DNA from 2 places in the Petrocella sp. genome. Region 2 is predicted to be linked to the other one. Evidence: predicted binding sites of a transcription regulator. Region 2 holds the regulator's gene; the other holds the start of a gene.

Region 1 (4,447 bases), on a different contig from region 2:
TTTATGTCACCTTTATGATCGATCCCATCCAGAAGAATTTGGCTACCGATATTGGAAGTCATGATAATGACTGTGTTTTTAAAATCAACGGTCCGACCTTGGCTATCTGTTAATCTACCATCGTCTAGTAATTGAAGCAACACATTAAAAACTTCAGCATGGGCTTTTTCGATTTCATCAAATAGTATGACTGAGTATGGATTCCTTCGCACCGTTTCCGTTAGTTGACCACCTTCTTCATAACCAACGTAACCTGGCGGCGCACCAATCAACCTAGCTACTGCGTGGCGCTCCATATATTCACTCATATCAATCCTAACCATATTGGATTCACTGTCAAACAAGGCCTCCGCCAACGCTTTAGCAAGCTCTGTCTTACCTACACCTGTTGGACCCAAAAATACAAATGAACCAATTGGTTTGTTCGGATCTTTAAGACCCGCTCTTGCTCGAAGTATAGCATCACTAACAGCGCTAACAGCTTCTTCTTGACCAATGACCCTTTCGTGAAGCTTGCTTTCCAAGTATAATAATTTTTCTTTTTCAGACTCATTTAATTTGCTTAAAGGTATGCCAGTCCATTTAGATACAATCTCACTGATTTCATCTTCCGTCACCGCTTCTTTCAACATTTTTATAGTTGTTACGGCCTCTTTATTTTGTTCCTGAACAAGTCTTTTTTCTAATTCCGGTAAGCGGCCGTACTTTAGTTCAGCCAGTTTGCTTAAGTCATACACTCGCTCTGCTTCTTCAATATCTCGCCTAATATCTTCGATGGCTTGCTTGATTTCTTTTTCTTTGATCAACTCAGACTTTTCAAGCTCCCACTGTGCTTTCATAGCTTGGGATTTTTCCTTTAAAACTGCAATTTCATTTTCTAAAATCGTTAGCCTCTCTCTTGTGCCTTTATCTTTTTCTTTGATAAGCGCCTGTTTTTCTATTTCTAACTGCATCTGCTTTCTTAGTATCTCATCTAACTCACCAGGCATCGTATCAATTTCAGTTCTAATCATTGAAGCTGCTTCATCCATAAGGTCAATTGCTTTATCTGGAAGAAAACGATCCGTTATATATCTATGGGATAGAGTGGCACAAGCAACCAATGCTTGATCTGTTATATGCACACCATGGTGAATCTCGAACCGTTCCTTCAAACCTCGTAAAATAGAAATCGTATCTTCAACTGTAGGTTGGTTGATAACAATTGGTTGAAATCTTCTCTCAAGTGCAGCATCTTTTTCAATATACTTACGGTATTCATCCAGTGTCGTTGCACCAATACATCGTAGCTCTCCTCTTGCCAACATCGGCTTCAGCAGATTGCCTGCATCCATAGCCCCTTCTGTTTTACCTGCACCCACGATGTTGTGAATCTCATCAATAAAAAGAATGATTTCCCCATTAGATTTACTGATTTCATTTAGTACTCCTTTGAGTCTTTCTTCAAATTCACCACGGTATTTAGCTCCGGCAATCAGTGCACCCATATCTAAGGCATAAACTTTTTTATTTTTTAAGTCTTCCGGAACATCGTTATTAAGAATTCTTTGAGCCAACCCTTCAACAACCGCTGTCTTTCCCACGCCTGGTTCTCCAATTAAAACAGGATTATTCTTTGTCCTTCTGGATAAAATTCTAATCAACCTTCGCACTTCACTGTCTCTACCAATCACTGGATCCAATTTACCCGCTCTAGCCAATACAACTAAATCACGTCCATATTTTTCCAGTACATCATAACTCGATTCAGGGTTCTGATTGGTAACTCTCTGATCCAGCCGAAGTACTTTAAGAGACTTTAAAAAGCCTTCTAAGTCAATGCTATATTTCTCAAACAGTTTTGATGATGGTGTGTTCTTCTCCTTAAGTAAAGCGATATAAATGTGTTCAACACTAATATAATCATCCTTAAAAGCTTTTGCTTCATCTTCCGCTACAAGAAGGAGTTGGTTCATTCGTCTGGATCCATAAATCTGAATGCCTTCACCGGATACTTTAGGAATTTGTTCAATGATTTGCTCAAGGTCATGAGCATAAGCCTTAATGTTGACATTCATATGTGCAAGTACCTTCAATACTAATCCATCCTTTACTGCAATAAGTCCGTAGTGAAGATGCTCACCTTCAATATATTGATTATTAAGCTTAATAGCCATTTTTTGTGCCCACTCAAGGCTTTCAGAAGATTTTTGTGTAAATTTATCCATGTTCATTTTGACGCCTCCTTTCTTTAACCCAATGGATTTAATGGTATTGTTAGCACTCTCTAGTGACGAGTGCTAACCTAGCTTTATTATAAATCTAATGTGGTATTTTGTCAATAATAAGAAAAAGACCGAGAGGGTCAGTCTTTTTCTTATTATTCTTTAGGCATGCTTTGAGATAAAACAATTCCAATAACACATAAACTTATAATAAAATAAAATATCGCATTGTGGTGATTAAAATAGTCAAAAAGTAGACCTGAAACATAGACACCAGCTATAGCACCAATACCATAGGCTGTAAATACAACACCATAATTTTGACTATAATTTGTACTACCATACAATAATAGCGTCGATGTTGGTGCAATGGCAAGCCAGCCACCTAAATTCATCCAGAAAATAGAAAAAGATATAGCATAAATAAATACACTGCCATCCTTGGCAAAAAGCATTAAGACAGCACTTGATAAAATTAGGGAAAAAGATAATAACATTACTTTTTTATAAGAAAGCTTATCTGTTAACCATCCAAATAGTGGTCTTCCAACGCCGTTAAACACTGCAAAAACAGATACGAATAAAGGTGCCGTTAACACTGATAAGCCAATAAGATCAACGCCAATACTATTGGTCATACCTATAATGGTTAAGCCAATCATTGTGCCTAAGACAAAGCATATATAAAGGTTTTTAAAACTTTTTTGTTTAATCATATCTTGAGTTGTCATGATTTGATCTTCGTGACTCTGCTTAACCAAAATCAAAGGTTTTTCCGGCGGTTTTATAAACCATGACAGCATGGGTATAATTATAGCAAAGATGAAGCCCAATAGCTTAAAAGCATTTAAAACACCAAAACCTTCAATCAAAGCTTTTGCAGCTGGTGCGGTAATGAAGGGTGATAACCCAAAGCCTGTTAATACCAACCCAACTACGAGACCTTTTTTATTTGGAAACCATTTTGCGACTACAGATATCGGCACACCGTATATAATACCAACACCAATTCCAATGATTATACCGTAAGTTAGTGTTAACATATAAATATTAGTAGCAAAACCGGACGCAAACCAACCAATACCCACTAACAACCCGCCAACAGACATCATGCTCTTAGGTGAAAACCGATCAATGTATTTACCTGAAATCAACATTGAAAAAGCATAAAAAGCTAAAGAGAACATGTAAGGCATACCACTTTGAACGGTACTAACGCCAAACAAAGTCTCAATAGAAGCCCTAAAAATACTCCACGAATATACTGTACCTAAACACATCATGATAATAATGCCTAAAACAACGTATATCCAGGGATTGGTTTCTCGAATCTTTATAATCTTATATTCTTCTAGCATTTTCTTTACCTCATGGTTTTTATATATACATTTTTAATATAACATATAAGAGGCTTTTATAAAAAGAGTAAATTTAATTTAAGTCAACCTTTACCTGTCAATCTTATGCTATAGAAAAATCCTTTTCAATCATGTATACTTGAGCTATAACTAGTCAAGACAGGAGAGATTGCTTATGCATATCATTCAAAAATATATGCCTGGCATGCGAACATTCAAAACAGCTTTATCTGTTTTCCTTTGTATTATCATATGGCGCCTTTGGAATACAGATCTTCCTTTTTTTGCTTGTATTGCGGCTGTTATCACGACTCAAAATTCTATAGAGAGCACAAAACGTGTTGGACTCAACCGGTTCCTAGGCACTTTAATTGGCGCTTGTGTTGGTGCTTTAATTGTTTGGTTCTTACCAAATAACACCCTCATTTTAATCTTAGGTATCATCGTGGTCATCCATCTGACCACCTTGGTCAAAAAAGGTGGGTCAGCTGCCATTGCTTGTATTGTTTATCTAACTATAATGATTAATATTGGTGTCGAATCCATTAATACCTATATTTTATTGAGGGTTGTAGAAACAACCCTGGGGATACTTGTTGCCACAATTATCAACACCAGTATTCGACCTCCTGATAAAGCTGATACTTAATGGCCCTCTTTTTCTTCTCTAGTAAAGTCTATGCTAGAGCACTAACGGCATCTTCATAACTGATGACACCTCTTAAGCGGCCAGCTTTATCTGTTATTGCAACATCATAATTACTCTTATCCAACTTTCCCCATACTTCATGTAAATAAGCATTTCTATGTAAGCTTTCTACATCTGTTACAATGGCTTCATTAATATTGCTTTTATCCAACTTAATCAAGTCCTTATAGGCAACA
Region 2 (4,447 bases):
AAGGAAGCACTACCCGGATATAAAAAAGTAAACTCCATGGTATATTGCGGCATCTACCCTGTAGATGGGTCCAAATACCAAGACCTAAGAGACGCTTTAGATAAGCTGAAGCTAAATGATGCAGCCCTTCATTTTGAGCCAGAGACGTCATTGGCATTAGGATTTGGCTTTAGATGTGGTTTTTTAGGATTGCTCCATTTAGAGATTATTCAAGAGCGCATTGAACGCGAATTTAACATGGATGTCATCACAACGGCACCAAGTGTTATCTATAAAGTACATAAAACCGACGGAACGGTTATTGATCTTGCCAACCCTGCGGATATGCCGGATCTTTCAGTCGTTAGGATGATGGAGGAACCGATTGTAAAAGCGCAAATCATGGTGCCTTCAGAGTATATCGGCTCCATCATGGAACTGTGTCAGGACCGACGTGGCGAGTACTTGGGTATGGAATATATTGAAGATACCAGAACCCAGCTTATGTACGAACTGCCCTTAAATGAAATTATATATGATTTTTTTGATGCTTTAAAATCCAGAACCAGAGGTTATGCATCCTTTGACTATGAATTAATTGGCTACAAAGAATCAAAATTGGTTAAGCTTGATATATTACTGAACAAAGAAGTTGTTGATGCGCTTTCCTTTATCGTTCATGAGGAAAAAGCTTATGAAAGAGGCAAAAAAATTGCAGATAAACTTAAAGATGAGATACCAAGGCATCAATTTGAAATACCAATACAAGCAGCTATAGGAAACAAGGTGATTGCAAGGTCTACTATTAAGGCGATGCGTAAAGATGTCTTGGCAAAATGCTATGGTGGGGATATATCCAGAAAAAGGAAACTATTAGAAAAGCAAAAAGCCGGTAAGAAAAGAATGCGTCAGGTAGGTAATGTAGAAGTCCCTCAAGACGCGTTTATGAGTATACTAAAGCTGGATGAATAAGGTGTTGACATGAAAAAAATGGGTCTATATATTCATATACCATTTTGTGTGAAAAAATGCGACTATTGTGATTTTTTGTCCTTTGATCATACAGACTTTTTCTTACGTGATGCTTATGTCGATGCATTAGTAGCTGAAATCTTAGCCATGAAAAGTCAAAACATATCCAAAAAGCTATCAACGATCTATATAGGTGGTGGCACACCTTCTATTTTGTCAGCAGAACAATTTAGTAGAATCATAAAAGCGGTTTATGGTGTATTTGAATGGTCGGAAGATGGAGAGTTCACGATTGAGGTGAACCCAGGTATGGTAGATGCACTTAAGGTAAAGGCCTACTTAGATGCAGGGGTTAACCGCGTTAGTATGGGGCTACAATCCGATGAAGCAAAGATGCTAAAGACACTTGGTAGAATACATGACTACCAGCTTTTCTTAGAATCCTATGAAATGATACGGGCCATAGGCATTGATAATATAAGTATAGACCTTATGTTTGGTCTTCCCGGTCAAACGTTCAATTCATTTAAAGCAACCTTGGAAAAAATCATAGAACTAAAGCCAGAGCACCTATCATTATATGGTCTAATCATTGAACCTGGGACGGTTTTTGAAAGCCAAAATGAAAAAGGACTTTTAAATCTGCCCAGTGAAGATGAAGAACGCCAGATGTATTGGTGGGCTCACGATACTCTACTGGATTGGGGTTATGAGCATTACGAGATTTCTAGTTATGGTAAGGTCGGTAGAATAGGTAGACATAATCGTTCCTATTGGACGTTAGACCCTTATCTGGGTGTTGGTCTTGGAGCAGCTTCATATTTGAATCATAACCGTTATAAGAATATAGAAGATCTTAATCGTTATATTGAAAAAAGCTATCAAATAAATGATATACGTGAATTGGAACAAACAGGCAATACGATCAATCGATTAGAAGAATGGTTTTTTCTGGGACTAAGACAATTAAAAGGCGTTAACCTTATAGAACTAAAGCATGAGTTTGGAGAAAGTCTATTAATAGCTTATCAAGGGATTATAAAGCGATTAATCAAAGAAGAAATGCTTGTAGAAGAAGACGGATGGGTTCGATTTACCAGAAGAGGCTTGGATCTTAGCAATTATGTATTAGCACAGTTTATAAACTTTTAATAGTTTTTTGAGGATAACGTATTGACAAACCTTGAAAAAAATAATATCATTAACTCAGATGTTAGCACTCCACACAATTGAGTGCTAACAATGCGAGAGGTGATGATGGCATGGAACTTAACGAAAGAAAACTTAAAATACTAGAGGCAATCATTTCCAATTATTTAGATACAGCAGAACCAGTGGGGTCCAGAACCATATCCAAGAATTATGATTTGGGTATATCCCCAGCGACCATAAGGAATGAAATGTCTGACTTAGAAGAACTTGGGTTTATCATGCAACCTCACACTTCAGCTGGAAGGATACCTTCCGATAAAGGCTACCGTCTTTATGTAGATATGATTTTAAGTGCCAAGTATGACAGCCCCAAGCATTTATCTTATGTTGAAGCACTACTAAACAAGGCAGGACGTATCGAAACCCTGTTACAGGATATCGTTTCCGTATTAGCAAAAGAGACCAATTTAACGGCCATTGTTTCCACACCTCAGTATTCAAAATGTAAAATCAAAAACATTCAATTAATTGAACTTGAATCTCAGAAAGTATTAGCGGTTATTGTTACAGATGGCAATATGGCCAATAACTATGTACTGGAAATTAATGAAGATATGGATCAACGGATGTTAAACAAGCTCTCATTTATTTTGAATAATCAGCTTCATGGACTTAATGTTGAAGAAATCAATCTACCATTAATTGAAAAGATCAAGGCCTTTGCGAGTAATCAGGATGAAATTATCGGAAAAGTTTTGGAAGTTGTTTTTCAAGCGGTGCACAATAGTGAAAATACAGAGATTTACACATCCGGCGCTATTAATATGTTAAGATTACCGGAATTTAGCGATCTTGAGAAAGCCACTTCAATAATGGAAACACTGGACAAAAAGGACTATATAAGGCAGTTGCTCTTAAAGGATTTTAATGGTGAAAGTATTGAAACCGATGGTGTGAAGATTAAGATTGGATCGGAAAACAACAACGAAGATATGAAGGATTGTAGCTTAATTACAACAACTTATCACGTTGGTGGAAAACCATTGGGTGTGATTGGGTTAATTGGGCCTAAGAGGATGGACTATCAAAGTGCCATACTATCTCTAAAGTGTTTGATTAAAGAAATAGAAAAAAGGATGAATGATTCATAGTCACCTAAAGAAAGGATGTATCGTTTTGATAAATGATAAGGATAAGAAAGACGAAGAAGTCTTGCAGGAAGAAAAAGAGAGCATGATTTCTGATGAGGAAACAGAAGTAATGGATCAAGTTGAGGATGTTGAAGTTGTGACAGAAACGGAAACAGAAACCATAGAGGTTGTATCTCTTGACAAACAACTGGAACAAAAGGAAACAGAATTAAAGGAGCAAGTCGATCGTCATCATAGGACTTTAGCTGAATTTGATAATTTCAGAAAAAGAACTTTAAAAGAAAAAGATCAAATGTATGAAAAAGGTGCTAAGGAAATACTAGAAGTCTTATTGCCCATTGTCGACAATTTTGAAAGGGCATTTGATGCAGTAACGGATGAACATAAGGAAGATTCATTTGTTAAAGGCATTAATATGATTTACAAACAACTTGTAGCAGCACTAAAAGAAGTAGGCGTTGAAGAAATTGAAGCATTGGACCAGGTTTTTGATCCACACTTGCATCATGCCGTACAGCATGAAACCTCAGAAGAACATGAGGAAAGTATTGTGGTAGCCGTATATCAAAAAGGCTATAAATATAAAGACGCTGTGTTAAGATACAGCATGGTCAAAGTCGTTAATTAAGGTTAAAGTATCAACGTAATCTATACGTTGGATGCAGTTAGTAAAACTTAGTTTAGATACTTTAACCAGTAAAGCGTCACCGTAACCCATATAAAAACAACAATCATGACCAATAACAATATAAATAATAAGGAGGCATTACAATGGGTAAAATAATAGGAATAGATTTAGGAACAACCAATTCATGTGTATCTGTAATGGAAGGTGGAAAACCTGTCGTTATAGCTAATGCAGAGGGGTCGAGAACAACCCCTTCAGTTGTAGCTTTTACAAAAACAGGTGAAAGAGTTGTAGGCGAACCAGCGAAAAGACAAGCCATCACCAATCCTGACAAAACCATCATATCTATTAAAAGAGAGATGGGGACAGATCATAAAGTTGCAATAGATGATAAAAAATATTCACCCCAAGAAATATCTGCTATGATCTTGCAAAAACTTAAGGCGGACGCAGAAGCCTATCTTGGTGAGCCTGTTACAGAGGCCGTTATTACTGTACCGGCTTATTTCAATGATAGTCAACGACAAGCAACAAAGGATGCAGGTAAAATTGCCGGTCTAGATGT

What was found. The regulator HrcA, encoded in region 2, represses chaperone genes, less so after heat shock. The targets are predictions, from matches to a motif close to TGTTAGCACTCNNNNNNNNNGAGTGCTAACA.
Region 1: the regulator HrcA is predicted to act here: its motif matches at 2,255-2,285, upstream of clpB (ATP-dependent chaperone ClpB).

The regions. Positions count from the first base shown of each region.
Region 1 is NZ_JCBCDA010000113.1:21,144-25,590, forward strand. It holds gene clpB (ATP-dependent chaperone ClpB) at 1-2,213, opposite strand, end outside; gene AC6F8J_RS12910 (L-lactate MFS transporter) at 2,360-3,562, opposite strand; gene AC6F8J_RS12915 (aromatic acid exporter family protein) at 3,738-4,211, shown strand; gene AC6F8J_RS12920 (betaine/proline/choline family ABC transporter ATP-binding protein) at 4,240-4,447, opposite strand, start outside.
Region 2 is NZ_JCBCDA010000007.1:7,947-12,393, forward strand. It holds gene lepA (translation elongation factor 4) at 1-951, shown strand, start outside; gene hemW (radical SAM family heme chaperone HemW) at 961-2,103, shown strand; gene hrcA (heat-inducible transcriptional repressor HrcA) at 2,214-3,254, shown strand; gene grpE (nucleotide exchange factor GrpE) at 3,280-3,882, shown strand; gene dnaK (molecular chaperone DnaK) at 4,026-4,447, shown strand, end outside.